DNA from 2 places in the Stutzerimonas sp. VN223-3 genome. Region 2 is predicted to be linked to the other one. Evidence: riboswitches for the same ligand, from Rfam matches in the RefSeq annotation. Region 2 holds a riboswitch; the other holds the start of a gene.

Region 1 (15,811 bases), on a different contig from region 2:
GTCGCCCTCGCCTTGCGACAGGTTGTAGTAGACGCTGGCAAATTCCGGCTCGCCCGGCAGTTTGCCTTGAGGGAAGTTGGGTTGAATGGCATGTAGCGCCTTCTCGAAGGACTTCTGGTGGGCTATCTCGCGGGTCATCAGGAATTTCAGCGCGTCCTTGATTCCAGGGTCGTCCGTCACGTTGATCAAGCGTTCGTAAATGATCTTGGCCCGCGCCTCGGCGGCAATGTTGGAACGCAGATCAGCCGTCGGCTCGCCGATGGTATCGATATAGGCGGCAGACCAAGGAACCCCACCCGAGTTGGTTAGCGCAGGTCCGCCACCGTACAACAGCGAGGTGACGTGGGAGTCGTTGCCGCCGTCGGTGAGCGAACGGTACAGGTCGGCTTCTTGCTCGACCCCTTCCGCCAGCTGCCCTTTCGCACCTTTGTTGAGCATGCCGACGATCGAGCCGATCACCTCCAGGTGGCTGAGTTCTTCGGTGGCGATATCCATGAGCATGTCCTTACGGCCTGGATCATCCTCGGACACGCCCTGGGTGAAGTAGCGCATGGCTGCGGCAAGCTCCCCTTGAGGACCGCCGAACTGCTCGAGCATCAGATTGGCCAGCCCAGGATTGGGGCCCGCCACTCTCACGGTGTACTGAAGTCGTTTGTTGTGGACGAACATGGTTCACCTCTCAAATTGGACTTCCCTAGTAACTGCCTCCTTTTGGTCAGATTGAGCCACCGCGAACCTCAACATCATCAGTGACCCTACTTGTTGAGTTCGAGCCAAGGCAGCCGTCCGATTGTGTTTTCCTATGAGGCGAATTGATTAAAACAATCGATCTCTTTGCTTTAGTTACTGTCTTGCACGCGGTCTCGGATGCCGTCGGCAACGCATGCGTACCGCTCGCATCGCTGCGCCCGCCGTGAACATATCCGGCGCTAGGGACTCTATCGTTGCCTTAAGCACTGCTGACCAGAGGTGATCGATGTTCCATTCCATACGCCCCAACCGTCTATTCAAATGCCTAGGGGTGGCGGTATTACTGCCTGTCTGTAGCGCGCAAGCATTGGCTGATTCGCCACAGGTCTTTGGCTGGGTCGAGAAAGGCCTGATCTTTCCGGAAAAGGTCGCGGTGAAGTTCAAGCTCGATACCGGCGCCCTGACTTCATCAATGCATGCAGAAGATATCGACCGATTCGAGAAGGATGGCGAGGACTGGGTGCGCTTTACCCTTGAATTGGAAGACATCGATACCGATAAGGAAGTCGAGAAGCGTCTGGAGCGTAAGGTGGCCAGGGACATTACGGTGCGCGGCGCGGGCGGCGCTGAGGAGCGGCCCGTGGTTATGATGAGGGTCTGTCTTGGAAACCGTATCCATGAAGAACAGTTCTCGCTGAACGACCGGGACAAGATGAATTACCCGGTGCTGATAGGCCGCCGAACGCTGGAAGACATCGGTCTGGTGGATTCGTCCAAAACCTTCACGGTCGAGCCGGATTGCTCTGAATAGCGTTCAGATCATCCCGCCGGCTCTCGCTGTCATTTCCCTGCTTGCGTAAGGCAACGAAGGGGCCAACGTCGGCGGTTACATTCTTCGTCGGTGCGGCTCGCTGCCCCTGCGATTTCCAGTTTTCTGCAACTCACCCCAAGTGCCCCTGTCAATTGACCAGCGACTTGTGAACACAACCGATACTGGCGCGGGAGAGGTTCATGGAGCACCAGGGGGAATACTTGAGACAGGCCGCCATGCCGTCGGATATGAGCATGGACGCGCACATGCAGATGATGAAGCGCCGCCGTCTCGCCACCTTGTGGTGCCATTTCGCTAACGCCTTGCTCGGCTTATGGGTGCTTAGCGCACCGTTCATATTCGGCTATACGAACATCTCGGCAACCGACCTCGATCTTGCCCGTTTGGCGACCGAACGTGACTTGCCAGACGTGGCCACTCGCGCGCTGCTGATGACCTGGAGCGACGTCGCCAGCGGGTGCCTGATCGTGCTGTTCTCGGTCCTTTCGTTGAGGCGAATCGCGTGGGCCCAGTGGGCGAACACGACGATGGGGCTGTGGCTGATGTTCGCCCCGCTGCTGTTCTGGACGCCCTCCCCGGCCAGCTATGGAAACGCATTGCTGGTCGGCGGGTTGGTGATCGCCTTCTCCACACTGGTGCCGATGATGCCCGGCATGAGCATGTCCGGAATGATGCAGAAGGCCGCGGTGCCACCGGGCTGGGATTACAACCCGTCGACCTGGCTGCAGCGATTGCCCATCGCGATTCTCGCCGTGATCGGCATTCTGCTGGCGCGCTATCTCGCCGCCTATCAACTCGGCCATACCTCGACTGCCTGGGAACCATTCTTTGGCAGTCAGCCCAACGGCACGGAAACCATAATCACCTCCGATATGTCCCGCGCCTGGCCGGTGCCCGACGCCGGAGTCGGCGTCATGGCTTATATGATCGAGCTGCTAATGGCGGTGATGGGCGATGCACGCCGCTGGCGGACCATGCCCTGGATGGTCGCCGCTTTCGGCGTGGTGGTGGTACCGCTGGGCGCGGTGAGCATCTTCTTCATCATTGCCCAGCCGATCTTCATCAATACCTGGTGCACCCTGTGCCTGATCCAGGCTCTGGCGATGCTGGTGATGATGCCCTATGCGCTGGATGAGCTCGTCGCCATGGGGCAGTTTCTGAAGGATGCCCGCCGCCGCGGCAAACCGTTCTGGAAAACATTTTTCCAGGGCGATGCCATGGACGGTGCGCGCGAAGACAACACGCCCGAGTTCGATGGCAGCCTGTCGGCCATGACATTGAAAGGGCTTCGCGGGGTCAACTTGCCTTGGGGGCTCACGCTGCTTTGTGCACTCGGCGTCTGGCTGATGTGCACGCGGCTGATCTTCGGTACCGAAGGTGCGATGGCTAACAACGACCACCTCATGGGCTCGTTGCTGATCACCGTCTCGGTGCTGGCCTTCGCCGAAGTCGCGCGACCGCTGCGTTTGCTCAATGTGCCGATTGGCGCCTGGTTGATCGCCGCGCCCTCATTTCTCGAGGGCGCCGGTTTCGCCGCCACCGTTGGTAGCTTGATCGCCGGTGTGCTGGTGATCAGCCTGAGCCTGCCGCGCGGGCCGATTCGTCATCGCTATGCCGGCTGGAACAGGCTGCTGCGTTAACCCGATCCAGACAGGAGTTTTTTATGAGCGACCGCGGACTGGCTGCTGTGGTTTGTGGAGGCACCGCTGGCGTGGGCCGCGCAACGGCCCATGCATTCGCGCAGGCAGGCTTTCGTGTGGCCGTGATTGCGCGCGGCGAACAGGGCCTGTCTGACACGCGCGACGAACTTGAAGCTGCCGGCGTCAAGGTCCTGGCCATTTCCGCCGACGTTGCCGACGCTGGAGCGATCGATCAGGCGGCCGAACGAATCGAGGCAGAACTGGGGCCAATCGAGGTCTGGGTCAACGCCGCCATGGCGACGGTGTTCGGTCCGGTGAACAAGATTAGCGCCGCGGAATTCAAGCGGGTCACCGAGGTGACCTATCTGGGCTTCGTCCATGGCACGCTGGCCGCGCTGCGATATATGGAGGCGCGCAATCGCGGCACCATCGTCCAGGTGGGTTCGGCATTGTCCTACCGGGCGATTCCCCTGCAGTCGGCCTATTGCGCGGCCAAGTTCGCCATTCGCGGTTTTACCGATTCGCTGCGTTGCGAACTGATCCATACCAATAGCCGGGTGCGGCTGACAATGGTCCAGTTACCGGCGCACAACACGCCGCAGTTCGACTGGTCGCGTAACAAAATGCAAAAACGTCCACAGCCGGTCCCGCCGATCCATACGCCCGAGGTCGCGGCTCGCGCGATTGTCCGCGCTGCAACCGATGCGCCGCGCGAATTGTGGCTCGGGCGCGCCTCGTTCCAGGCGATTATCGGCAATATGTTCATGCCCGGCCTGCTCGATAGGATGATGGCCAAACAGGCCTGGAGCGGCCAGATGACCGATGAGCCAACCACCGCCGAGCAGCCAGACAATCTGTTCCAGCCTGTAGAAGGCTTGCATCGTCTCGAAGGCCGTTTTGGAGATCAGGCGAAGGGCAAGGCGCTGGCCATGAGCGCCGAAACGGTAGGCAAGCTGGCCGCCGCCGGACTGGCGCTGGTGGCTGTGGTTGCCGTGGTGCTGGTTGCTGCCATTGCCAACTAGGCGTGCCTAGCGGGACGTACGCAACTCCTGCCGAGCCTGACGTACCACCGAGAAACCGGCAGACAACGCCAGCCCGGCCATGATCAGCGCCACAACAAAATCAGGCCAGCCAGAACCGGTACCGAACACACCGGCCGCTGCGATCATCACGGCGATGTTACCGATTGCGTCGTTGCGGCTGCACAACCAGACGGAACGCATGTTGGAGTCGCCCTCACGAAAGGCGTAAAGCATCAGCGCCACGACGACATTAGCAACCAACGCCAGCGCGCCAATGACGCCCATGGTCAGCGGCTCCGGCACGACGTTGGCATAGATCGACCAACCGGCGCGGGCGACGACGAAAACCCCGAAGGCGAGCATCGACAACCCCTTCACCATTGCGGCGCGTGAGCGCCACACCAGCCCCATCGACAGCACGACCAGGGTGATGCCGTAGTTGGCGGCGTCACCGGCGAAATCGATGGCGTCCGCCAGCAGCGAGACCGAGCCAGCGCGTAAGCCACTGACGATTTCCACGACGAACATGGCCAGGTTGATCGCCAACGCAATCCACAAGGCTTTGCGAAAGCGTGGGCTGACCGCCTGGGTTGAACAACCGGAATCACAGCATCTCGACGACATGGAATGCCTCCTGAACTATATTCGGAGCCATTGCACACCCTGGAGCGGCTCCAGGGTCAAGCCCATTTCGGTCAACGAACGCAGCATTAAGAAGGAGGCCATGATGCGCATCGGTGAGCTGAGCACGGCGGCAGACGTCGATGTCGAGACGATCCGCTACTACGAGAAGGTCGGCTTGATGCCGGCCCCGGAACGGGGACCCAACGGCTACCGGTCCTACTCATCGAAGCAACTCGCGCATCTGGTATTCATCCGTCATTGCCGGGCGCTGGACATTGGGCTGGCCGATATCCGTCGGTTGCTGGAGTTCTCCAACCATCCGGATGCCAGCTGTGGCGATATCAACCTGTTGATCGATGAGCAGCTCGAGCGCGTCCGCACGCGCCTGGAAAGCCTCCATGCGCTGGAGCGACAGCTCCAGGACTTACGTAGCTGCTGCGCCGGTAGTCAATCGTCCGGTGGCTGCGGCATCCTCGACGAACTGGCCAGTACCCGCCTGGATGAAGATCGAAGTCCATCCGACAAATAGAGCCGCACGCTTGGCTCAGCGGGACGGCAGCGATAATCTGCGTCCTTTTGCCGCGAGCCCATCCGATGCCCCTGTTCGACATATTGCTGCTCATCGCTGCCGGTTTCGCAGCGGGTGGAATGAATGCCCTGGCCGGCGGCGGTACCTTCTTCTCCTTCCCTGCGCTGCTGGCAACGGGCCTTCCTCCGGTCACGGCGAACGCGACCAACGCCGTGGCGCTCTGGCCCGCCAGCGTCGCCGCTGCCTGGGCCGCGCGCTCGGCGCTGCGTCCGCTGGGCCGCTATTTGATCCCACTGTTGCTGGCCGGACTGGCCGGCGGCCTGCTCGGTGGTCTGTTATTGCTGGCCAGCGGCGACGACGTGTTCAGCCTGCTGATCCCCTGGTTGCTGCTGCTCGCCACCGCACTGTTCGCCGCCAGTCCCTGGCTGAGCCGCTGGCTGGCGGCACGGCGCAAGGAAGAAAACGCAGTGCCTCCGCACGCTCCGGCATCGCTCGCCGCACATGGCCTGGTTTCGATCTACGGTGGTTATTTCGGTGCGGGCATGGGCATTTTGCAGTTGGCGGCATTTTCCATCGAAGGTCATCAGTTGGTTCGCGCCAACGCGCTGAAGAACCTTATATCGGCCGTGATCTACAGCGTCGCCACGGCCACCTTCATCATCGCCGGTCGGGTGAGCGGGTACGAACTGGCGATCCTGCTGATCGGCACCACGCTCGGCGGCTACGCTGGCGGCGCGCTGAGCAAGAAGCTACCCGCCAATTGGTTGCGGGTCTTCGTCATCCTGGTTGGCAGCTTCATGACGCTCTATTACTTCCAGGCGGTTTACTGGCGATAACCGACAGGCGCGTAGCCCGCTTGGTGTATGGCTTATGCCGCCCAGCTCTGCTAGTGTCGCGACCGTTTTACAGCCGCCGCAAAGAACAGGTTCCGCCATGGCCCGCAAGAAAGTCGCCCTCGATTTCGAACAATCCCTCGCCGAGCTGCAACAGCTGGTCGAGCGTCTGGAAAGCGGCGAGCTGTCGCTGGAAGACTCGCTGACCTGTTTCGAACAGGGAATCGGCTTGACCCGCGACTGTCAGGCCGCGCTCAGCCAGGCCGAACAGAAAGTACAGATCCTGCTCGAACGCGACGGCAAGCTGCAGGAAGCACCGTTCGAGGTGGATCCCGAAGCATGATCGGCGACTACCAGAAACGCTGTCAGCAACGCGTCGACAACTGCCTCGAGACGCTCTTCGTCCCCCCCCGCCCGCAACTCGAACGCCTTTACCAAGCCATGCGCTACAGCGTCATGAACGGTGGCAAGCGCGTGCGCCCGCTGCTGGTCTATGCCGCCTGCGAGGCGCTTGAAGGAGACAGTGCACAGGCCGATGGCGCAGCCTGCGCCGTCGAGCTGATCCACGCCTATTCGCTGGTTCACGATGACCTGCCGGCCATGGACGACGACGATCTGCGCCGCGGCCAGCCGACGACGCACAAGGCCTTCGACGAAGCCTGCGCGATCCTTGCCGGTGATGGCCTGCAAAGCCTTGCGTTCGAAGCGCTGGCAGCCGATGTACGCAATCCGCAAGACCCCGCGCTGCGCCTGGAGATGGTCACCAGCCTCGCTCGCGCAGCCGGCCCGGCCGGTATGGTCGGTGGGCAGGCCATCGACCTGGGTTCGGTGGGCCGCAAGCTCGACCGCAGCGCGTTGGAACTGATGCATCGGCACAAGACCGGCGCACTGATCGAGGCCAGCGTTCGTCTCGGCGCCCTCGCCAGCGGCCGTGCCGATGCCGAGAAGCTGGCCGCTCTGCAGCAATACGCGCAGGCGATCGGTCTGGCCTTTCAGGTGCAGGACGACATTCTCGACGTGGAAAGCGACACCGCCACGCTAGGCAAACACCAAGGCGCCGATATCGCCCGTGACAAACCCACCTACCCCGCGCTGCTCGGCATGGACGCGGCAAAGGCCTATGCGGTGGAGTTGCGCGATCTTGCACTCGAAGCCGTCGTTTCCTTCGGTAGCAGCGCCGAACCGTTGCGCCAGCTGGCCCGCTTTATCGTCGAACGCCGCAACTGAGCCACACGGATCGTTGCGCTGGCACGACCTGGCGGCAACCGTTGATGCTTGAGTCGTTCTTCTCGCTGTAACCATCGGGTAAACTGCGGCTCTTTTTTCAGCCAAAACGACTCGTTCGATGCCCAAGACGTTCCATGAGATTCCTCGGGTCCGCCCTGCAACGCCCGTTCTAGATCGCGCGGCCACTCCCGAGCAACTGCGCCGGCTGGGCGAAGCGGAACTTGAAGAACTCGCCAACGAACTGCGTCAGGACCTGCTTTACAGTGTCGGCCGCACCGGCGGACACTTCGGCGCCGGGCTCGGCGTGATTGAGCTGACCATCGCCCTGCACTACGTTTACGACACGCCCGGCGACCGTCTGGTCTGGGACGTCGGCCATCAAGCCTATCCACACAAGATCCTCACCGGTCGCCGCGAACGCATGGCCAGCCTGCGCCAGAAAGACGGTCTGGCAGCCTTTCCGCGCCGCAGCGAAAGCGAATACGACACCTTTGGCGTCGGCCATTCCAGCACCTCGATCAGTGCCGCCCTGGGCATGGCCATCGCTGCTCGCCTGCAGGGAAAAAAGCGCAAGTCGATCGCCGTGATCGGCGACGGCGCGCTCACCGCCGGCATGGCCTTCGAGGCCCTGAACCACGCCCCTGAAGTCGGCGCCGACATGCTGGTCGTGCTCAACGACAACGACATGTCGATCTCGCGTAACGTCGGCGGTCTGTCCAACTACCTCGCCAAAATTCTTTCCAGCCGCACCTATACGAGCATGCGAGAAGGCAGCAAGAAGGTCCTGTCGCGCCTGCCGGGCGCCTGGGAGATCGCCCGCCGTACCGAGGAGTACGCCAAGGGCATGCTGGTTCCCGGCACCCTTTTCGAAGAGCTTGGCTGGAACTACATCGGCCCCATCGATGGCCACGATCTGCCGACGCTGATCGCCACGCTGCGCAACATGCGCGACCTCGCTGGGCCGCAGTTCCTGCATGTGGTGACCAAGAAAGGCAAAGGCTTCGCTCCGGCGGAAGTCGATCCGATTACCTGGCATGCGATCAGCAAGCTGGACCCCGTCGGTGCTCCAGCGGCCCCTAAAAAGCCCAGCGGCCCGAAATACTCCAACGTCTTCGGCCAATGGTTATGCGACATGGCCGCCGCCGATCCGCGCTTGGCAGGCATTACTCCGGCCATGAAGGAAGGCTCCGACCTGGTCGACTTCAGCGAGCGCTACCCGGATCGCTACTTCGATGTCGCCATCGCCGAGCAGCACGCCGTGACATTGGCGGCCGGCATGGCCTGTGAAGGCGCCAAACCGGTGGTAGCGATCTATTCGACGTTCCTGCAGCGTGCCTACGACCAACTGATCCATGACGTCGCCGTGCAGAACCTGGACGTGCTGTTCGCCATCGACCGCGCCGGCTTGGTCGGCGAAGACGGCCCGACCCACGCTGGCAGCTTCGACCTGACCTATCTGCGCTGCGTCCCCGGCATGCTGATCATGACGCCCAGCGACGAGAACGAGATGCGCCGAATGCTCACCACTGGCTACCATTTCGAAGGCCCTGCAGCGGTGCGCTATCCGCGTGGTACAGGCCCAAACGCGACGATCGAGCCCGGCCTCGAACCGCTGGAAATCGGCAAGGGCGTCGTGCGCCGCGAAGGCAGCAACGGCGGCGGCCGTCGGGTTGCGCTGCTGGTCTTCGGCGTACAACTGCCCGAAGCCTTGCAGGTCGGCGAAAGCCTCGATGCAACGGTAGTCGACATGCGCTTCGTCAAACCATTGGACGAGGCGCTTGTGCGCCAGTTGGCCGACTCTCATGAACTGCTGGTGACCGTCGAGGAAAACAGCATCATGGGCGGTGCCGGCAGTGCTGTGAGCGAATTTCTCGCTGCCGAGAATTCGCAGACGCCGATCCTCCATTTGGGCCTGCCGGATTACTACGTCGAGCACGCCAAGCCCAGCGAGATGCTCGCGGAGTGCGGGCTGGACGCCGCGGGTATCGAGGCATCGATACGCGCACGCCTGGCGGCTTTGGGCGCGTAGCCTCAGAGCCATCACGTCGCCACGGATGGCTGCGAAGCGGGTTGCTCGCCTTTACTATGCTCGGTAGGTAAAGGGTTTGTGTAGGGTGGGCTTCAGCCCACCAATGCTTTGACAACCCTATGTGGCGGGCATCTGATTGAACTGCCGCGCTCGTTCAATAGTGAACGCAACCGCACCTCGATTCGGTGGGCTGAAGCCCACCCTACGCTCACCAATCCGCTAGCGCCGAAAGCCGCATCCAGACCCAAACGGTCTGCTCTGACCATCAATGCCTTACTCTGAGGCACCCCATTCTGCCGCTTGTCTTTCCCTCGTCCAGGCCGTAAGGTTCGCGCGTTTTTCCTATCCGCCCAGGTGTGCACGACCGCAAGGTCCGCATTAAACGGGAAGCCGGTGCGCTCGAACGAGCAAGGCCGGCGCTGCCCCCGCAACGGTAATCGACCGTGATCCACGGATCACCGCCCGCTCAACCGCCACTGTGCCCAGACACGGGAAGGCGAGCGCGGTGCGCGTCGAAAGCCCGGAGACCGGCCTGACGGATTCGACTGGTGTTGCGGAGGGCAGCACCGTCAAGCGCGGTCGCCTGTCATTACGCCCCTCGCTTGTTCCTGCCCTCCTCAAAAGCGATGAACTTTTGAGGATTGATTCTGATGAAACTGACCCGTCTTGCTTTGGCTGTGGCACTGCTGCCCGGCGTTCCGGCATTCGCCCAGACGCCGAGCCGCGAAGAGGCGCTGAAGCTCAGCGATACCGTTGTGTCCGCCAACCGTGTACCGCAACTGCGAACGCAGGCGGCGGCTGCAACGACCGTATTCAACCGCGCCGACATAGATCGCTTGCAGGTACGCAGCGTGGCCGAGCTGCTCGAGCGTGTACCCGGCGTCAACGTCGTACGCACCGGAGGTGCAGGGAGCCTTACCAGTCTGTTCGTTCGCGGCACTGCCAGCGGGCAGACGCTGATTCTGGTCGATGGCCAACGCATCGCCGCAGCGTCCAGCGGCACCAGCAGCCTCGAGTTTCTCAGCCCCGACCAGATCGAACGGGTGGAAGTCGTGCGCGGTGCGCGTTCCGCGCTGTATGGCTCCGACGCGATTGGCGGCGTGGTACAGATTTTTACTCGGCAAGGGAACGGTGCGGGGCTCAACCCTTATATGCGCCTCGGCGCGGGTAGCCATTCCACCTTCGAACGCAACCTGGGGTTGTCCGGAGGCAACGGCCAGACCCGCTTCAACGTCGGTGCCTCGCTGAACGAAACCGACGGCATCGACGCGACACGTCACGGTGACAGTCTGAACCGTGACGACGATGCCTATCGCAACCGCTCTCTCAGCGTGAACCTGGCGCATCGTTTCAACGAAACTCTGGAGGCCGGGGTAAGCGCGCTCGACCAGCGCGGCCAAATCGAATATGACGACGTCTTTGGTCCCTCCCGACCCACAACCGAGTTTCAACTCAGCACGCTGTCCGGTTTCGTCGACCTGCGGATCAACGACTATTGGAGCAGCCGCTTCGAGGCAGGTCATAGCGAAGACAAGCGCGACACCGGCAATGAGCTATCAGGTGCCACTGAGGACATGTTCTACAGCTTCGGCACTTATCGGGACTCGGCCAGTTGGGTCAACACGCTGACCCTCAACGACGATCATCAGCTCCTCCTCGGCGCCGATTGGTATGAAGACCGCCTGCATAGCACCATCGATTTTGTCGAAGAGTCGCGCTGGAACCACGCCGGATTTATCCAGCACCGTTACAACAGCTCCGCATTTTCTACCGAACTAGGGCTGCGGCATGACAAGAACCAGCAGTACGGCAGCGAGAACAGCTGGAATGCCGCCCTGACCGTACCTCTGGACCCACGCAACGATCTGATCGTCTCTTATAGCGAAGGCTTCCGCGCCCCGACGTTCAACGATCTCTACTATCCCGATGCGTGCTATTTCGGCACCTGTTTTTCCAGTGCGAATCCAGACCTTTCGCCTGAGCATTCCCGAAGCTATGAATTGCAATGGCGCAACCGCTATAGCGATAGCGGCTCGCTGGAACTGTCGATCTACCGTACCGACATCGAAGACGCCATCGTCTCGGACGCCAGTACCGGCTGGCTGCCCTACAACGTTCAGACGGCCCGCATCAACGGGTTCGAGGCCGCGCTCAGGCAGCAACTGTTTGGCTGGCAAACCGACCTTGCGCTCGGCCTGATCGATCCGCGCGACCGCGACAGCGGCAATATCCTGCCGCGCCGCGCCAAGCGCACGCTCAGTCTGGATCTGGATCGCCAGTTCGGAGACTTCACAATTGGCGCCAACTGGCGCGCTGTCAGTGGGCGCTACGATGATGCAGCCAACACCATCGAACTGGGTGGCTATGGTCTGGTTGGTCTGCGTGGCAGCTGGCAGGCGAGCCGTGAGGTCAGCCTGGAAGCCAAGCTGAACAATCTGTTCGACAAGGACTACGTGGAAGCGACCTACTCCAATGGCCTGGGTTACAACACCGAAGGCCGCACGGCTTTGTTCGCAGTAACCTGGACCCCATCGCTCTAAGCGTAGCCAGCGCAGGCACCCCTTCAGGGTCGTGCCTGCGCCATCACCTCGCAGAGCTTTTCAATCGCCTTGAGCATCTGGAAGCTCGGCCGCTCCAGTCCCTTGTCAGGCACTTCCCACAGCTGGCCCTTTCGTACCGCTGCAAGCTGCGGCCAGTCCGTCCATTCGGATAACTGCGCGCCGCTTCCAGCGAAGATCACGTCCGGATTGCGCGAAAGCACCGACTCGATGCTGACCTGCGGCGCCGGCAGACGAAGATCGGCGAACACATTGCGGCCGCCGCAGACTTCGATAGCGTCACTGATGATTTGCCGCCCGCCGACTGTATACAGCGGGCGATTCCAGATTTGATAGAACACCGCCAGCGGCTGCTCGCGGTGATAGCGCTGGCGCAGTTGATCCAGGCCCTCGGCGAACTGCTTCTGTAATTTGCGGCCCTGCTCGGCCCGTCCAACCCGCTCGCCGATCAGCGCGAACTGCCCAGCCAATTGCTCGAGCGAGGTCGGTTGCGCAACGAGCACCGGAATGTCGAACTGCGTGAGCTGGTCGCGTTGCGCGCGGCTGATGCTGTCGGGCCAGAGCAGTACCAAGGTGGGTTGCAGCGCGAGAAGGCTTTCCATTTCCAGCTGACCGATCCGCCCTACCGAAGGCACTCCGGTCAGCGCTGTCGGTCGATGCCCACCGTCGAGCACGCCGACCAACAGATCGGCTGCGTCCAGCTCCAACATGATTTCGCTAAGAGAAGGTGCCAGGCTGACAACCCGCTCCGCCGCTGTCAGCAAAGGCGAAATCAGCAACGCAACGAACAGCAGCAGCGCGCGCGTCATTGCAACTGACGCGGAACGCGATAGAGCACCAGTAATGCGAGGCTGCCACAGACCAGCAGCAACTGGGCGACAGGTTCGAGTCCGAGTGGCGCGCCGATCGCGGCCAGCCAGGCCGGCAAAGCCGCGACCCGCAAGGCGCGTAGCCGGATGGCACGCAATGCGGCCCAAGCCGCGGGCTCGGCATCGCTGCTCAGCGCCTTCTCAGTAGCGATCAACGCATGCTTGTAGGCGGTAAAACGGGGCAAATTGAAAAACAGCGTGGCGAGGCCGATTACGAACAGGGGCAAGGCGAGACGTTCACCGAGGCGGCCAGCCAGTTCGGGAAGCTGGCTGGTGATCAACACGGGTATGACGATAAATAACAGATACAGCCAACCATCACGTGACAGCTGGCGGCGCGCGGCAGTGCGGTTCACGACTGCTCGGCTTCGCCCTGGTGAATCTCGCCGAGCATATGGCCGAGCTTGCCGGCTTTGGTGGCGAGGTATTTGCGGTTGTGCGGGTTGTGCGCAACCTCCAGCGGCATGCGTTCGGCAACGCGGATGCCGAAGCCCTGCAACGCCTTCACTTTGCGCGGGTTATTGGTCATCAACTTGATCTCGGCAATACCCAAATGTTCGAGCATTGGCAGGCAGATCGCGTAGTCGCGCATGTCGGGGGCAAAGCCGAGACGCTCGTTGGCTTCGACAGTGTCGGCGCCGGCATCCTGCAGTTCGTAGGCGCGGATCTTGTTCAGCAGGCCGATACCACGGCCTTCCTGGCGCAGATAAAGCAGCGCGCCGCGTCCTTCTTCGGAAATCGCACGCAGCGCAGCTTCCAGCTGGAAACCGCAATCGCAGCGCAGACTGAACAGAGCATCACCCGTCAGGCATTCTGAATGCAGACGACCCAGTACGGGCTTGCCGTCTGCGACATCACCCAGCGTCAGTACGACATGTTCCTTACCAGTGTCCTGATCGAGAAAACCATGCATGGTGAACACGCCGAACGGCGTCGGCAGTTTGGAAGCGGCGACGAACACGACAGACACCGGAGGGACTCCAGAAAGGGGAAAAGCGGACATTGTAACAGCAGATACAAGTTTGAAGCTCAGGCCAGCCCAAGGATTCGCCGATACGCCATTTACTACAAAGCTCGTCCGTAGCGATGCTTCAAGCTACCGACTTCCTTCAACTTTCAAATTTTGGATTCGAGCTTCAGCACACCCTGATCCTCGCGCCAGCTAACCCTCCCGAGAAAGCTCATTCCGAGCAACGCCTCGGACGGCGACGCGCCTTCGACTACTACGGCTTCGACGCCCAGCACATCAATCGCGCCGACCTTTACGCTGTTGAAATTCACTCGCCAGGCTTTTGCCGTCCCGCTGGCAGTACTGACTACCATCTGCTTGCCATCGACGCGGTAATCGATACCCAGACGCCGCGCCTGAATTTCATTGATCGCCACCGAGGTGGCGCCGGTATCGACGAGAAACTGCACCGGCTGGCCATTGATCGAGCCGGCGACCCAGTAGTGGCCGCCCTGCCCCTGGGCGATGCTTAGCTGCCTGCGATCAGGCTCGGCAAAGCCGGTACTCAATTCACGACTGAGCCCATAACTACGCTCGACACCCTCGATGCGCAACACCGCGCCCCTCGAGTCGGCGCTGACTACCTCGACACCGCCCGGACCTACCTGACCGACCCGGACCAATTTGCGCTGGCCATCCACGTTCACCACGGCGGCACCTGGAAATAGCCCGACCACCTGTACCCGTGGCGCGGCCGCGCCGGCGAACGATAGCAGCGCCAAAGTGGCAGTGAGCATCAGGGCTACGGAACGCATCAGTGGCGACTTCCTTGAAAACGAGGCAGAACGGCATTCTTCCATGAGCACCATCATCGATACAGCGACCAGACGCACAGGTCGAACTCAGCTCAGCAACATCACCGCAAGATGCATCAGGCCGCACGCGGCGAAGCCGGCCAGAATATCGTCGAGCATGATCCCCAGCCCTCCGTGCACATCGCGATCGACCCAACTGATCGGCCAGGGCTTGGCGATATCCAGCACCCGAAACACAACGAATCCAAGCACCAGCCAGTACCAGCCTTCTGGCACCAACCAGAAGGTGATCCAGATACCCGCGAATTCGTCCCAAACGATGCCTTCATGGTCATGTACGCCCAGATCCTGGGCAACCTTGCCGCACAACCAGACCCCGAACAGCATGCTGGCGAGAATCAACAGCCCGTAAGCCCAAGGCGGCAACATCTGCCACAGCGGTACGAAAGCCAGCGCCAGCAGCGAACCCCAGGTGCCGGGCGCTTTGGGTAATGTTCCGGAGCCCAATCCGAACGCCAAGTTGTGCCAGGGATTGCTCCACACCGATAGCGGAATCGGCTCGGCAGTAGGCTGCAGGGAATCAGTCAAGCGGCTGTCCTCTCTGTTTTGACGGAGCTATCGAGCCGCTCAGCCACTGAAATGGTTGTAACCCTGACTGGCGAACGTGATGGCTCTGCCATCGGCAGCCAGCAGCTGCACGCCTTTACCCGTCACAACGCGACCGATCGCGTGAATCGGCCAGCCGGCGGCCAGCAATGCAGGCAGCTCATCGCTGGGTAAGGTAAATGCGAGCACGTAATCATCGCCGCCGGCCAGCCCGTACTGCAGCGCCTGGTTGCGCCCGCAGAACCGCACCAGCGCATCCGACACCGGCAGTTTTTCCTGTTCGATGCACAACAGGACACCGGACGCGGCGGCGATATGCCCGCAATCGGCCAACAGACCATCGGAAATATCCAGCGCCGAAGTCGCCTTGCCGCGCAACGCTTGACCCAGCGCCAGCTGCGGTTGTGGCAACCAGTAGTGCCGAAGCAATATCGCCGCCTCGGCCGTCCCCTGCTTTCGCTCGCCCAATACGATCGGCAGCGCGCCGGCCGCATCGCCAAGAGTTCCGCCTACACAGAGCAAATCCCCCGGCTGCGCGCCGCTGCGCACCAGCGCCTGACCAGCCGGCACCCGACCGAACACCGTCAA
Region 2 (15,811 bases):
GGCGCCCGGTGGGATTGTTCGGATTGACCATTACTAGGACGTCGAGCTGATCGAGCGCCCGCGGTACGGACCCTTCGCTGAACTCGCTGACGCAGTGCCCCTCCCGACGCCAGGCCTCGGCGTGCTCGCCATAACAAGGCGATACGATGCCAACCTGAAGCGACCGACGCAGCCGCGGCAACACCTGTATCGCCGCCTGCGAACCTGCCACCGGCAGCAGCGACTCGACGCCGTAATAATCGCGGGCCGCAGCGGCCAAGTCGTCCTCGGTTTCCGGCAGCCGCATCCAGGCATCAGCGGGGACGACTGGTAGGTTGAATCCATAAGGTGCAATGCCAGTGGACAGATCGAGCCAATCCGTCAGCGGGATAGCGAAATCGCGCGCCGCTGCCCGCAGCCGTCCGCCATGTTCAAGCATGCAGCCAGCCTCCCAGCAGCAATGCCAACAACCAGAGGCCGACGCCAGCCCAGACCATATCCAATGCGCGCTCGATGTCGCGCGCGCTGGGATCTTCGCCCTCGCCCAAGGTCGGGCGCTGATGCAGCTCATCGTGATAGATCGCCGGCCCGCCCAGCGACACACCCAGCGCGCCGGCACCCGCGGCCATCACCGGCCCGGCGTTGGGGCTGTCCCACAAGGGTGCCTGACGTCGCCAGCAGCGCCAGGCTGTGCGCGTTTGGCCCAGCACGGCGTAGGTCAGCGCGACCAGTCTGGCGGGAATGAAATTGAGCGCGTCATCGATGCGCGCAGCGGCCCAGCCGAAACGCTCGAAGCGCTCGCTGCGATAGCCCCACATGGCATCCAGCGTATTGCTCAAGCGGTACAACACGACACCAGGCGCACCGGCAATCGCGAACCAGAACAGCGCCGCGAAAACTGCATCGCTGCCGTTCTCCAGCGCCGATTCGGTCGCCGCGCGGGCCACGTCCTGCTCGTCCAGCTCGCTTGTGTCGCGACTGACGATGAAACCGACATGTCGCCGCGCCTCGGTCAGATCGCCACTGCGTAAGGCAAGCGCAACCGGCATCAAATGCTCACCCAAGCTGCGCAGGCCGAGCGCGAGATACAGCAGAAGGATTTCTACCAGCCAACCAACGCCTGGCAACAGACTCAGCAGCCATGCGATGACCGTTAGCGGCAACACCGCGAGGCACCAGGCGGTGACGCCATGGCTACGCCAACCGCGGCCGTCCGGGCCGTTGAAGTGCTGTTCCAATCGATCAGCCAGCCGGCCGAAGACCACCAACGGATGACTGCGCCGAGGCTCGCCCAGCAACGCATCCAGCCCGACCCCGGCGAGGCAGCTCAGCACCACGCTCAAGGCTGTTCCTCCCAGCCGTCTTCGAACAGCAATTCCTGCAACCGCCGAGGTTGCGTCCAGCCCTGCAGCGCCAACATCGGCGCCGGATAGAACGCATCGACAGGCCCGAGGCAGAGCACCGCCACCGGCTCGGCACCGGTGGGCATTTCTAGCAGTTCGGCCAGTGCCTGCGGATCAAACAATGACACCCAGCCCATTCCCAATCCTTCGGCGCGCGCGGCGAGCCAGAGGTTTTGGATCGCGCAGGCCGCCGAGGCCAGGTCCATCTGCGGCATGGTGCGACGGCCGAATACGTGGGTTTCGCGCCCGTTCATCAACGCGACCACCAGCAGTTCGGCGCAATCCCTAATGCCCTCGACCTTCAATTGCATGAATTCACGGCCACGCTCGCCCAGCGCCTCGGCAGTCAGCACACGTTCCTGCTCCACCAACTCAGCGATGGCCGAACGTAGCTCGGCGCGCCGGATACGGATGAATCGCCAGGGTTGCATCAGACCGACACTAGGGGCCTGATGCGCGGCCTCGAGCAATCGCGCAAGCAGCTCGGGTGCGACGTCGCCGCCGCTGAAATGCCGCATGTCGCGCCGCTCGGCAATGGCGCGATAGACACCCGCGCGCTCTAACTCGGTGAAGGCGTGCTCGCTCATGGCTTGAATAACGCCGCAGCCGCTTGGGGATTGGACGGCATATAGAAGTGAATATAGGAGGCCGTCAGCCGGCCCTGCCGGAACACCGCTTCGGCGGTGCGTTTGTAGTTCGGGCACTCGCCACGGGCGATGGGCTGCATGGTCGAATCGAGTGAAGAATGATGAAAGGTGTGGCCGCGCAAGCGCCCTTCCGGCAGTTCGACTTCCTGCAGCGCCAAAGCGGTCAAGCGCTTCTGCATCTTCGCTTCGCCAGGCAGCAGGCCGAGCATGTCTTCGCGCGTGCCGGCCTGATCGGTCAGCCCGTCGAGCAGGTAAAGCATCCCACCACATTCGGCGAGGATCGGTTTGCCCGCCGCGTGATGCGCCCTGATCGCCTCGCCCATTGAGCGATTGCGAGCCAAGGTCTCCATGTGCAATTCGGGATAACCGCCTGGCAGATATAGGCTATCCACCGCGGGTAGCTTGGAAAAATGGAGCGGAGAAAAAAACAGCAACTCGGCGCCAAGCGAATGCAGCAGATCGAGATTGGCCTGGTAGATGAAGGCGAAGGCGGCATCCCGCGCGACACCGATCCGCACGCCCTGCAGCAGCGGCGGGATGGTCAAGGGCTCCGGCGGTGGAAAGCACACCTTTTCCGGCAGTGCGCCGTCTGCACTCGCCGCCAGCGCATCGGCAGCCGCATCGAGCCGAGCATCAAGATCCGCCAGCTCCTGCGCCTGTACCAGCCCCAGATGCCGGCTCGGCAAATTTATGGATTCGTTGCGCGGCAAGGCGCCAAACCAATGCATTCGCTCCGGCAGGCAGTCCCGCAAAATGTCGCCATGACGGCTGCTGCCTACTCGATTGGCCAGCACACCGGCAAATGGCAGGTCCGGCTGATAGCTGGCCAAACCATGTGCCAATGCGCCGAACGTCTGCGCCATGGCCGAACCGTCTACCACTGCCAATACAGGAATGCGGAAGTGCCGCGCCAGATCGGCGGCCGACGGCGTACCGTCGAACAGCCCCATCACCCCTTCGATCAAAATCAGATCGGCCTCGCCGGCCGCTTCCCATAGCAGCCGGCGACTCTCGGCTTCGCCCACCATCCAGAGATCGAGCTGGTAGACCGGATGGCCACTTGCACGCGCCAACACCATCGGATCGAGAAAGTCAGGACCACATTTGAACACCCGCACGCGCTTGCCCAGTCGTGTATGCAAGCGCGCCATGCCGGCAGTGACGGTGGTTTTGCCCTGGCCGGACGCCGGCGCGGCGATCAGCAGTGCCGGGCAGCTTCGGCTATTCATCGCGGCCTCTGATCATCGTAGGGTGGATGACGCTCTACCCATCCACCAACGCCAACGGTGGATGAAAAAAGCGTCATCCACCCTACGCATGTCTGGATCGCAGACATCAGAATTCCACGCCCTTCTGGGCCTTCACACCTGCCTTGAACGCATGCTTGACCAGGCTCATTTCAGTCACGGTATCCGCCGCCTCGATCAGCCCGGGCGGCGCGCCGCGACCGGTGACTACCACGTGCTGCAACATGGGTCGCGACTCGATATCGGCCAATACCGGCTCCAGTTCCAGATAGCCGTACTTCAGCGCAATGTTCAGCTCGTCCAGCACCACCAGCCCAATCTCCGGATCGCCGAGCAACTCGGCCGCGACGGCCCAAGCTTCGCGAGCTTTGGCGATGTCGCGTTGGCGATCCTGGGTTTCCCAGGTGAAGCCTTCGCCCATCACGTGATAGCGCACTTCGTCGGGGAAACGCCGGAAGAAGTTTTCCTCCCCTGTGCTGGCCGCGCCCTTGATGAATTGCACCACGCCGACCTTGATGCCGTGGCCCAGCGCGCGGGCGACCATGCCGAAGGCCGAGCTGCTCTTGCCCTTGCCGTTACCGGTGTGCACCAGCAGCAGGCCGTACTCGTCCTGGGCCTCGGCGATCTTCGCATCGACCACCGCCTTCTTGCGCTGCATCCGTGCCTTGTGTCGTGCGTCGCGGTCGTCCATCAATGCACCTCCCGCGCGCGCATCAGGCGCAGCGCCGAGACGATACCGACATGCAGCACCAGCGCCGTGCCGACGTAGAACGCCAGGTTGCTCAGGTGACGCGGCACATACTGGGCGATGCGCGGCAGGAAGCCGGCCAGCGTCGGCTCCGGATAGCGGCTGGAGAAGAAGTAGAATGCCCCGCCGGAGATCAGGTAGGCGACGAAACCCGCGACCAGCAGCGTCAGCGCCAGCACGGCCAGGCTGCGCAGATCGTCGCGCTGCCAGCCGGCGAACAACCGTCCCGCCAGCCACAGGCTGCCGTAGGCCGGCACCAGTGCCCAGTAGGCCGGCGACAAGCACCAGTCACTGATGCTGCCGCTGGCGAGAGAGCCGAAGTCCAGCGCGGATGCCACGGCGAACAGCAGCACGAACATCCAGCGCGAACGCAGGTAGAAGCCGGCCAGGAAGAAGATCGACCAGCTGGCGCTGGGCAGATTCTCGACGCTGGCGAAATGTTGACCACGTGTCATGGCCATCAGCAGGATCAGCGCGGCGCCTATTGCCAACTGGGCGCGTGTGGACAGGACGTGCATGGGGTTCTCCTTTGGGTTGCCGGTCAGAGAGCCTGGTAGCGCACGGTGAAATACACCGCGCGACCGGGCTGTTCGTAGGTTTGGGTGGTTTCGTAGTCGCGGTCGAACAGGTTCGCCAGCTTGACCTGCAGGCGCCAGGCCTCGTCGACGCGGTATTCGCTGCGTAGGTCCATCAAGGCGTAGCCGGGCATGCGGGACTCTTCAGTGTTGCTCGCCTTGTCGAAACGCTCGCTCACCGCGTACAGCGAGGCACCCAGGCCTATGGCGCCGAACTGGCGATCCAGGTCCAGGTTGAACTGACGCTTGGCGCGGCGTTGCAGCAGATGCCCGTGGTTGGCCTTGCTGCGGTCCTGTGGGTCCATGAAGGTCAGATTGGCGTTCACATCCCAGCCGGCCAGCACGGTGGCAACGGTGGTTTCAATGCCGCGAATGCGCGCCACGTCGACATTTTCCGGGCGCATGGGGCTGGTCCCAGCCCAGACGATCAGATCCTCGATCTGGTTTTCATAGGCGTTGACGCTCCAATCGCCCCAGCCGTGGCTACCTCGAATGCCGATCTCGTAGCTTTCCGACTCTTCCGGTTGGACGTCCGGGTTGCCGGCGGTAAAGGCGCCGGCCGGGTAGTACAGGTCGTTGAAGGTCGGAGCCCGGTAGGCGGTACCGTAGGCGGCGGTCAGCGTCAGCGCATCGCTCAATTCGAAGCTGTAGCCCAGGCTGCCGGTGTCGTGCGAACCGAAGAACTCATCGTCGTCGCGGCGTAGGCCAGCCTGCACGCCGTGACGACCGAAGGCGGCCTGATACTGGACGAAGTAGCCCTTGTTGTAGCGGCTGTCCTCGGCATAGTCATCGCTGCTGTCGATTCGATCGGTCTGGTAGTCCATGCCGAGGCTTAGCACCTGCGCCTCGCTGAAACGCAGGTCATTCTGCCAGCTCAGGCTGTCGCGGTGGGTGTCGAAGCGTGAATAGAAGTCGTCGTCCTGGAAGTTGTCTCCCAGGTCCTCGCTGTGCCCCGCCTGCAGGGTGATGTCCCAAAAGGCCAACGGCGAGAAGCGCGCACGGCCGCTGATCGCCTGCAGAGAGCCGTCGCTGTAGGCATCGCGACCGGTGGCGCCGCTGGTCGAACGGGTGTCGAAATCGCTGTGGTTCTCGCTCTGCAGCCAGCTGCCGTCCAGCTCCAGACCATTGTCGAAGCGATAACCGGCGCGCAGCAGTCCGGACAGCTCGCGGTAGCCGTCGGCATCCGGCTCGTAGGCATTGGGCGCGCTGCTACGGTAGGCGCGGGCGTTGATGCCGTCGGTGGACTCGCTGGCTACCCCGAGGTTGAACCAGCCATTGCCCTGGCTGCCTGCGACGCCGGCCGATCCGCTGTAGCTGGAGCGTGATCCCGCGCCCGCCGAGAAGTAAGGCTTGAAGCCATCGGCGCCGCCGCGGCGGGTGAAGATCTGGATCACCCCGCCCATCGCTTCCGAGCCGTACAAACTGGAGCGCGGCCCACGGACGATCTCGATCCGCTCGATCTGTTCCACCGGGATGCTCTGCAGCGCAGCACTGCCGGAGGTGGCCGAACCGACCCGGACGCCGTCAATCAGCACCAGCACGTGCTTGTCGCTGGTACCGCGAATGGACACCGAGGTGCTCTTGCCGCGCCCGCCATTGCTGGTGACGCTGACCCCGGCCAAACGCTGCAGCAACTCCGGCACGCTGCCGGCCTGCTGGCGTTCGATCTCGTCTCGGGTAATCAGGTTACTGGAAGCAATGGAGACCGGCGAATGGCCGGTCCGGCTGGCAGTAATCACCTGCTGGCCCAGCAGCAAGGCATCGCCGTGATTGGCCAGAACACAGGAAGGAAGGCCCAGCAGAACCACGGCCAGGGGAAGGGATTTGCGCATTGGATGAAGATTCTCCGTCGTGCCCGCCGCACGACATATGTCGATAAGGCAGACGGAGAATTCGAAAGGAGCGCAGGTGCAAGCAGCCGCACCCCAATCAGCGCCCGCCGCACTGCCGTGGAATGCGACAGGCCGGTCTCCGGGCTTGCGAGCGGTTGCCTTGCAGCATCCCGAAACCGCGCCTTCCCATGCCTATGGCACAGTGGCTTTGAGCGGTTTCTTATCTCGCCTACCGTTGCGGGGGCAGCGCCGGAATCTTCGTGAGAATGACCGGCTTCCCTGTTTCACCCAACTGGCTTTTCGCCAGGGGTACCTGAAGCAGCGCGGAGGTTAGTCCAAGGCCCTGCGCAGCGCAACTGGAAGCAGCGCTGCATGGTGTATCGGCGCCCTTGGGTGCAATTCGCCAGCAATTCACCGGAACGCTAAGCGCTGATCGGCTTCGAATGCAACAATGCGCCACTCGCACCCGGCCATCCCTAACGAGAAGACGCCAGCCAATGACGACCATCGTGCAGATCTCCGACACCCACTTCGGCACTGAGCAACCGGCAGTGGTGCAAGCCATGGAAGACCATGTGCGCGAGCATGGCGCCGACCTGTTGATCTTTTCTGGGGACATCACACAACGCGCCAGAGCTGGGCAATTTGCGGCTGCCCAGGCATTCGTCCAACGGCTGAAAGGTCATGGCATACCAGAAACGCTGGTCATCCCAGGCAACCACGACATTCCGCTGTACAACGTTTTCGCACGCTTTTTAATGCCCTATCGCAACTACCGCCAGCACTTTGGCCATGATCTGGAACCGACCTTCGAAAACGACGAAATGCTCGTGATTGGGCTCAATACCACCCACCCGCGGCGGCACAAAGACGGATTGGTAACCGCCGAGCAGGTGCAGGCGGTAGCACAACGTTTGAAGCAGAGCGACCCAAACAAGGTGCGTATTGTGGTGGCGCATCAGCCCTTCGGGGCGATGGTGCTAAGTGATCTGAGCAATCTGCAACATGGCGCCGATGCAGCGTTGCACTGCTGGGCAGATGAAGGGCTCGATCTGGTGATGGGAGGTCATATTCATCTGCCCTACGTGTTGCCATTGACCAAGCAGTACACCGGTCTGTCGCGGGAAATCTGGATGATCCAGGCGGGCACTACGCTGTCATCGCGCGTCCGCGGCACCTCGCCGAATTCGTTCAACCGCCTCAAGCTGCATCCCGGCGCAGACAAGAAAGCCTGCGTCGAACGCTGGGACCTGCTGGATGATCGCTTCGTGCTGGGCTCGCACTTCAACCTGCATTGGTAGAACGGCGAAGTCTCTTAGCCGTACTAATGCGCTACGGACATAAAGCCAACAGGATCAATTCATAGTCGCAGGCGCACCGGAAAGCTGGTGTCGAACTAGTGTCTCGGAGTAAACCCGGCTGGCTTGGTTGCCAGCCAGTCGACGAACGCACACAAGCGCGGATCGGCGAGCAACGCCTCTCGGCTGTTGTAAACAAGCGCCAACTCTTTCTCCGTGAAGAGCCGATGAATCTGGTTGTGGCAGGCCCGGCATACCCACAAGGTGGCCGTGATGCGCTCATCACGGGGAAAGCGCTTGCGCACGTAGGTTTTGCCGTGCAGCGCCTTGGGGATCAGATGATGGCGCGTCAAGGGTGCCTGGCGGCGACAAAGCTCGCACGCCTCGGGTTGGTCCGGCAGGCGGAGGATTGGCATGCTCAGCTGCCTTTTGATCGTCGAAACCTGGGCGCGGCGTCGGTCATCATCAACTCCTGCCAGGCACGTTGAGCCTCACGGATTGCGGGCAAGTTGCTCGCTGTCGAGGACGCGCTTGGCGCTGAGGTAGTTCTTCTGCCAGTAGCTATTGGAGAGGCTGTCCAGCCGCACTGTTCCGCCGCTGGAGGGCGCGTGGACGAAACGCCCGTTCCCGACGTAGATGGCTGCATGACTGACGCGGCGCCCACCACTGGTCGCGAAGAACAACAGATCGCCCGCCTGTAGCGCATCGCGCCTGACTGCAGCGCCGCGCATGGTGCTCATTTCGCGCGTGGTACGAGGCAGTGTGAGATCTGCCGCGCCGCGGAAGACGTAGCCAATCAGGCCACTGCAATCGAAGCCGCTATCGGGTGTGTTGCCACCGTAGCGATAAGGTGTGCCGACCAGCCCAAGAGCAGTGAACAGGACATCTTCAGCAGTACCTGGCAACTGCTGCGGCGCCGCAGGTGCTATCACGACCGGTTCAACGGGCTGCCGTCCGGCACAGGCTGTCAGCAGCAAAGCTGTCAGCAGAACAGTCGTGAGACGGGCCAGAAAGGGCATGGCAGAGCAGTCCAGGTAAATGAGCCATCACTCTGCCGGCATGCGCCGATGGATGCAACCCCCGGCGCAGCTCAACCTCGCCGATCAATGATGAACGGGAATAGAGCTCGAATCGTGAGCCAGAGCCAGCACGCGCTTGGCTTGCATGAAGCTGGCGCGCCAGTATTTGCTATCCAGGCTGTCGACGCGAACGCCGCCGCTGCGACTACTGGAGGAATGGATGAACTGGTCATCGCCGATGTAGATACCGGCATGGCTGACCCGGCCGCGACCGCGATTATTGAAAAAAACCACGTCGCCCGGTTGCAACTCGCTGCGTTTGATCTTCGGGGCGTCGAGGTTGATCATTTCGCGCGTAGAGCGTGGCAGCTCGATCCCGGCTTCCTTGCGGAACAGGAAGCTGACGAAGCCACTGCAATCGAAACCGGTTTTTGTCGAGGTGCCGCCATACCGGTAAGGCGTACCAACGAGGGTAAAACCACGCTCGAGAATGCTGTCGGCAAGCGGCGGCAATTCATAGCTCTGCCCATCGGATAGGTCGCGGAGCTGTTGCTCGCTGGGTTCGGATGATTCGGCTTGGGCGGTATCCGCTTCTGGTTCGACGCTCGCAAGTTCGAATTGGAAATCGTGCAGCGCGAGAGGACTTTCGGTCTGTTCTGGCTGTCCGGCACAGGCCGTCAGCAGCAAGATGAAAGCAAATGGCAACAGGGGTGCGAGGCGTTGGCGCATGGCACAGGCATGTCGGGAAGTCGAAAGTGGCGAGACTATGCCTGCCGATGCCCCGATGAGCAAATTCAATCAGAGAAAATGTGACGGATTAGCTGCGGCAAAACGTCTGACGCGCCTGCTGCCAAATGGACATCCACCAGAAGCGACAGCTCGCTGGCGACCGGATCGATCTGTGCCGTAAACCCGCCGCTGTGGCGTGTACGCAGTATCGGTTCGACGATATAGGCGAAGCTCGCCGAGGTGCCCACCGCGACCACCGCGTCGAATCCCTCTGCCATCTCGGTCTGCAAGCGCCCCAACGCCGCCTCCGGCAACATCTCCTCGAACAGCACCACTGGCGGTCGCAGCACGCCGCCGCATGCGCAACGCGGCGGCAGCGGGCGACCAAGATGGCAACTCAACTGGTCGCTCTGCTCGCCACAGGTCATGCAGTACAGCGGTGCAATGGTTCCGTGGATTTCAATCAGCCGTTGTGGCGGGCTGCCGGCCGCCAGGTGATAGCCATCGACGTTCTGCGTCAGTACCCAGCAGCCTGGCTTGTGCCGTTGCAGCTCGGCGATGGCAGTGTGACCGGCATTGGGCTCGGCGCAGAGGCAGGCACGGCCGATTTCAGCCAGGTATTTCCAACACAGCGCTGGATTACGTCTGAGCATCGGGCCGGACAACGCCACCTCGATTGGCAGGCCGTCCTCGGTGTGACCATTGTACAGCCCGCCGACGCCACGATAGGTCGGCAGCCCGGAATCCGCGGAAAGCCCGGCGCCAGTGATGATCAGGATGCGCTCTGCCTGCCGCAGCGCCTTGGCAATTCGCTGCATGGCTCCGTCCATCTTTGTCCTCCTTCGCTGTCAGCCCTGGCTGGCTTGATGCGACATGACTTCAAATAGGACCGCGCTTGAAGCACTTCGACTCGATACGCAATGGGCTCAGTGGTTAACGGTAAACGCCAGCATCACCGACAGCTGACACATGGGGCGGCCGCTCTCGCTGTGCCACTGATTGAACATTGATTGCACGGCCGCCTGGTCGCGTTGGCTGCTGGGCACCTTGTCGACCACTTTTTGCGCCTTGAGTGCAGCGACCACGTCATTGCTCGGGATGAAGGTGTCTTTGCCAGCCATGCGCAGCAGACGCGGCGCGGACAACCCGCCTAGCTGACATCCCTGTTTGGCCAGGTAGCGCCACAGACCGACGATATCGGTTACCGGCCAATCGGCGATGAGATTGCCGAAGCTGCCGTGCTCCTTTGCCACGTCAAGTACGAACTGGGCATTGCGCGGCACACTTTTGAGCTTGCCCAAATGGCGAATGACCCGCGTGTCCTGCATCAGTCGCTCGATGTGCTCGCCGCCCATCAACACCAACTTTTCCGGGTCGAAACGGAAGAACACTTCCTCGAATGCCGGCCATTTCGCATCCACCAAACTGTGCTTGAGTCCGGCACGGAATATCCGCAGGCTGATCAGCGAGAGATAGCGGTCATCCGGAACGGCCCGCAAGTCGTCAGCGCTGCTGGGGCGCGGCAGTCGGTTTTCCAGTGCCGCGGCAGAGCCGAAGCGATTCAGACAATATTCGTACAGCCATTTGTAATCGCGCATGGGGTCCTGTAGGGCGGGAAAACCAGCCGCACAGGTTGCCCGCAAGACCCTGCGAACCGCAAGCCCGGCCGTCGCAGCCGGGCTTGCTGAGTCAGCCGCGCAACCGATCAGCCGCGTCACGCAGCATCTGCTCGGTGGCGCTCCAGCCCAGGCAACCATCGGTAATGGAAACGCCGTAACGCAGGTCGTCGGAAAGCGGTTGGCAACCATCGAACAGGTGGCTTTCGATCATGACGCCACGCAGGCTCGCATCGCCGGTCAGGCGTTGGTCAATGACGTTCTGCAGCACCGCTGGCTGGCGCAGCGGGTTCTTGCCGCTGTTGGCGTGGCTGCAATCGACCATGATCCGAGCAGCGATGCCTTGCTTGAGCAACGCAGCATTAGCCATCGCAACGCTTTCGGCGTCATGGTTCGGTCCGGTATGGCCGCCGCGCAGCACCAGATGCGTATCCGGGTTTCCGAGCGTGCTCATTAGCGCCGGATGGCCGAGATCATCGATACCGAAATGCTGATGCGGATGCGCCGCCGAACGCATCGCGTCACAGGCGATCCCCACACTGCCATCGGTGCCGTTCTTGAAACCCACCGGCAGGTCCAGGCCACTGGCCATTTCGCGGTGAATCTGCGATTCGCTGGTGCGCGCGCCAATCGCCGCCCAGCTCAACAGATCATCGAAATAGGCCGCTGCCAGAGGCTGCAACAGCTCGGTGGCGATCGGCAGGCCGCGGTCGAGGATGTCCAGCATCAAGCGGCGCGATACGCTCAGCCCTTCGGCCATATTGCTGCTGCCGTCCAGATGCGGATCGTAGACCAGCCCCTTCCAGCCGACCGTCGTACGGGGCTTCTCGACATAAGCGCGCATCACCAGCAACAGCTGATCGCTGACCTGTGGCGCCAGTTCGGCCAGGCGTGAGGCGTAATCGAGCGCAGATTGCGGGTCGTGCAGAGAGCACGGCCCGATCACCACCAGCAGGCGCGGATCGCTGCCGTCGAGCACGGCGCGGATGGCATTGCGGTCGGTCCGGATACGCTCGGAAAGCGCGGCGTTCAACGGTAGGCGTTGGCGTAGTACGGCGGGACTGGGCAGCGGTTGAGCGCTGCGTCTGGCTGGGTTGGAGACGGGGTTGGAGTTAGCGAGCTGAGCAGAAATCGGTGCGTTCATGATCTGGCGGTCCTTTGGCCGGCGCGGCTTCTGTGCCGCGCCAGCGCTAGCGAAGTGTTCGGTCTATAGGTGTTGGAACAGCGGCGTTGAAGCGGCTAAATCGCCAGTCATAACGGAAGGTGCGGTAATAGCTGCGGTAGTTGTTCATCTGTTTTGTCCTCTGCGTTGGGCCCTTCAGGCCGGAAAAAGAAAACCCCCGGTGGGATGGCCGACCGGGGGTTCGAAAACTGTCTGGTGGCGACCCTGTTTGCTAGGGCGCCTGTGGGGTATCAGGCGCGCCTATGGCTAAACCAATACCCAAAAAAGTAATAACCAGCAGCCGCGATCACTTGTCCACGCAAATGCGCGGCATGCAGGGCACCGGCTTGATCGAGAGAAGAAAGATTGCGACTGGACGGCATGGTTGACTCCGTAAGAACGCCGAACATTACCGCAGCGCGCCGGCGACCTACAACCATGAATTCATTCATGACTGTAGCTTGTGGGGCGGGCCGTGCGCGCTCCGCTTCAGTATGTAGGGTGGGCTTCAGCCCACCAGTCAGGCCATGGAGCGCGCTGTGGTGGGCTGAGGCCCACCCTACCAAGCTTCTACTTTCAGCTAGTGGCGGAGCTTGCCGCTGCTTTTATAGGCTCATCGACGAAACGTGGCGGCATGCTGACGTCGATGCGCAGCCCGCAGGGTAGACCGAGCAGCGTTCCGCTTCAGCTAGTAGGGTGGGCTTCAGCCCACCCTACCCTGCAAAACTTTGCACGTGCGGCTGCTTTACAAGCTCATCACATCGAGAAAGCGCGGCGTGGCTTCGTTGTCGATACGCAAACTGGTGAAATCGAACAGGTTGCGGTCCGCCAGCTGCGACGGCACCACGTTCTGCAGGGCGCGGAACATGATCTCGACGCGGCCCGGCGACTTGCGCTCCCACTCTTGCAGCATCTCCTTGACCACCTGACGCTGAAGGTTTTCCTGCGAACCGCAGAGGTTGCACGGGATGATCGGAAATCCTTTCATCTGCGAATAGGCTTCGATATCCGCCTCGTTGCAATAGGCCAACGGGCGAATCACTACGTTACGGCCGTCGTCTGAGAGCAGTTTGGGTGGCATGGCCTTGAGCGTGCCGCCGTAGAACATATTAAGGAAGAAGGTTTCCAGAATGTCGTCGCGATGGTGACCGAGCGCCATCTTGGTGGCGCCGATCTCGTCGGCGAATGTGTAGAGCGTGCCGCGACGCAGGCGCGAGCACAGCGAGCAAGTGGTCTTGCCTTCCGGGATCTTTTCCTTGACCACCGAATAGGTGTCCTTCTCGACGATGTGGTAATCGACGCCGATAGATTTCAGATACTCGGGCAGGACGTGTTCGGGGAAGCCGGGCTGCTTCTGATCCATATTCACCGCAACGATCTCGAACTTGATCGGCGCGACCTTCTGCAGATACAGCAGCACGTCGAGCATGGTGTAGCTGTCCTTGCCGCCGGACAGGCAGACCATGACCTTATCGCCATCCTCGATCATGTTGAAATCGGTGACGGCCTCGCCGGCGAGGCGGCGCAGGCGCTTCTGCAGTTTGTTCTGGTTGACCGAGAGGTTGCCCATGTCAGAGTCCGGTGAGATGCGAAAGGCGCGCATTTTACGCGCAAAAAGTGCTGTCGCCCCAGCCCATCCATCCAGCCTTTTGCGATGCTGGCGCTATGCTAGGCTTGCCGGCATGAACGATGATTTCGAACCCGACATGGACCTGGCCGAACAGATACTCGTGCTGCTGCGCGAACAGCCGGAAGGTTGCAGCGAATACCAGCTGATTCAGCAGCTCAAGGCCCGTCATAGCACCCATATCCCTAACCTGCCGCTACTCGACAAGTTAGTGCTGTTTCGCACCCATTTTCTTGTCTTCAACGCGCTGTACCGTCTACGCGATCAGCTGTGGGGCGAAACCAGCCACGACCTGCAAATCTCTCCCTTGTGCGTTCAACTCCAGCCCTACACACCTGCAGTCAGCGGCGTAACTACGCAGGATCCGCTGCGCGAGTACTACCTGGACATGACCAACCTGCGCGATACCGACGAGGACGCAGTGGAACGGCTGTTGGCCAGCTTCTGGTCGCGCATGCGTGGCGACTATATCGGTGAGCGGAACAGTGCAGAGGATCCGGAGCAGAAGCGTGCGGCGCTTGAGCTGTTTGAACTGGATCAGGTAGGCTCCTCGCTGAATCTGCATGCAATCAAGCGACGCTATCGCCAGCTTGTCAGCATTCACCATCCCGACCGCGGCGGCAGCACGACGCGCATTCAGTCAATCAATCTGGCGATGGAAATACTCCAGCGCTATTACCGGTGACGGCATAGCTTCCAATTGCTCTAACCATGCCTAATCCGCCGTACCGTCAACTTCCTATACTGCGACTTAAGGTCGCACGCCCGTCCACTTGACGGCACGCCAGGCGAAGCGACCCTCCAAAACTGAGGAGACGCTGGCATGATCAATCACGTTTGGGGACTGTTCGCTCATCCTGGCCAGGAATGGCAGGAAATCACTGGGGAAGAACGCGAGGTCGGACACCTGCATCTGGGTGAGGTCGCAGTGTTAGCGGCGATTCCGGCAATATCAGCGTTCATCGGAACCACTCAGGTCGGCTGGAGCATCGGCGGTGGCGAGGCGGTAAAGCTCACCGAGAGCAGCGCGCTACAGCTCACCCTCCTCTCTTACCTGGCGATGCTCGCCGGCGTCGCGGTGATGGGTGGATTCATTCACTGGATGGCACGCACCTATGATGCAAGCCCGACGCTGGTGCAATGCATCGTTTTTGCGGCCTACACCGCGACACCCTTGTTCGTCGGCGGGCTGGCTGCGCTCTATCCGCACATTTGGCTGGGCATGATCGTCGGCACGGCAGCGATCTGCTACACGACGTACCTGCTCTATGTCGGCTTGCCAACTTTCATGAACATCCCATCGGATGAGGGCTTTCTGTTCTCAAGCTCGATATTGGCTGTGGGGCTGGTCGTGCTGGTGGCAATCATCGCGCTATCGGTGATCACATGGGGCATGGGAGTCGGTCCGATCTACATTCGCTGACAAGCGGGCAAGCTGAAAGCTTCAAGCTCCGAACTGGCGGGGCTTGAAGCTTTTGCATGTATCTGAACCATCCAGGCACGACAGATTGAAACCAAAGCCTGCTGAATCCCTGCGCCGCTGTGACGTCTATACGTACGACAGCGGCTCAAGCATCGGTATCAGGAGGCTCCATGACCCCAGAATTCATTAGCTTGTTCACCCGGCCGGACCGTGCCTGGGAAACGATCCGCCAGAAGGAAGACGTCCACGGCCTGCACTATCTGCTGCACCTTCTGGTGCTGGCGCTGATTCCCGCCGTGTGCTTGTTCATCGGGGTTACCTTTGTCGGCTGGAGCCTGGTAGATGATGAACGCGTAAGACTCGACTTCGCCAGCGCATTGCAGCTGTGTCTGCTGCTCTACGTCACGATCATCATCGGCACCGTAATCATGGGGTTTTTCGTACGCTGGATGGCGCGTGCGTTCGATGTGCGACCGAACCTGAACCAATGCATCGGCTTTATCGCT

The links. A riboswitch is a leader RNA that binds a small molecule or an ion and turns the genes downstream of it on or off. The one in region 2 is predicted to bind cobalamin.
Region 1: it holds a riboswitch for cobalamin, as region 2 does, so the genes downstream of both, D7241_RS14445 (TonB-dependent receptor domain-containing protein) here and btuB (TonB-dependent vitamin B12 receptor) in region 2, are expected to answer to the same signal.

What each region holds. Positions count from the first base shown of each region.
Region 1 covers NZ_RBEC01000002.1:1,251,265-1,267,075, reverse strand. Annotated here, with positions in the region: gene D7241_RS14495 (manganese catalase family protein) at 1-669, opposite strand, end outside; gene D7241_RS14490 (ATP-dependent zinc protease) at 977-1,501, shown strand; gene D7241_RS14485 (vitamin K epoxide reductase family protein) at 1,702-3,162, shown strand; gene D7241_RS14480 (SDR family oxidoreductase) at 3,186-4,184, shown strand; gene D7241_RS14475 (cation transporter) at 4,191-4,808, opposite strand; gene D7241_RS14470 (Cd(II)/Pb(II)-responsive transcriptional regulator) at 4,912-5,337, shown strand; gene D7241_RS14465 (sulfite exporter TauE/SafE family protein) at 5,403-6,173, shown strand; gene D7241_RS14460 (exodeoxyribonuclease VII small subunit) at 6,271-6,513, shown strand; gene D7241_RS14455 (polyprenyl synthetase family protein) at 6,510-7,397, shown strand; gene dxs (1-deoxy-D-xylulose-5-phosphate synthase) at 7,516-9,426, shown strand; cobalamin riboswitch at 9,762-9,977, shown strand; gene D7241_RS14445 (TonB-dependent receptor domain-containing protein) at 10,077-11,966, shown strand; gene D7241_RS14440 (cobalamin-binding protein) at 11,990-12,793, opposite strand; gene D7241_RS14435 (hypothetical protein) at 12,790-13,209, opposite strand; gene ribA (GTP cyclohydrolase II) at 13,206-13,823, opposite strand; gene D7241_RS14425 (TIGR02281 family clan AA aspartic protease) at 13,970-14,617, opposite strand; gene D7241_RS14420 (phosphatidylglycerophosphatase A) at 14,705-15,205, opposite strand; gene thiL (thiamine-phosphate kinase) at 15,245-15,811, opposite strand, start outside.
Region 2 covers NZ_RBEC01000003.1:222,974-238,784, forward strand. Annotated here, with positions in the region: gene cobD (threonine-phosphate decarboxylase CobD) at 1-418, opposite strand, end outside; gene cbiB (adenosylcobinamide-phosphate synthase CbiB) at 411-1,322, opposite strand; gene bluB (5,6-dimethylbenzimidazole synthase) at 1,319-1,969, opposite strand; gene D7241_RS16885 (cobyrinate a,c-diamide synthase) at 1,966-3,258, opposite strand; gene cobO (cob(I)yrinic acid a,c-diamide adenosyltransferase) at 3,365-3,967, opposite strand; gene D7241_RS16895 (hypothetical protein) at 3,967-4,542, opposite strand; gene btuB (TonB-dependent vitamin B12 receptor) at 4,566-6,431, opposite strand; cobalamin riboswitch at 6,544-6,763, opposite strand; gene D7241_RS16905 (metallophosphoesterase family protein) at 6,929-7,732, shown strand; gene D7241_RS16910 (hypothetical protein) at 7,828-8,145, opposite strand; gene D7241_RS16915 (C40 family peptidase) at 8,221-8,748, opposite strand; gene D7241_RS16920 (C40 family peptidase) at 8,833-9,477, opposite strand; gene D7241_RS16925 (NAD-dependent deacylase) at 9,543-10,307, opposite strand; gene D7241_RS16930 (DNA-3-methyladenine glycosylase I) at 10,404-11,075, opposite strand; gene D7241_RS16935 (3-deoxy-7-phosphoheptulonate synthase) at 11,167-12,237, opposite strand; gene ttcA (tRNA 2-thiocytidine(32) synthetase TtcA) at 13,001-13,825, opposite strand; gene D7241_RS16945 (DNA-J related domain-containing protein) at 13,938-14,567, shown strand; gene D7241_RS16950 (Yip1 family protein) at 14,706-15,305, shown strand; gene D7241_RS16955 (Yip1 family protein) at 15,476-15,811, shown strand, end outside.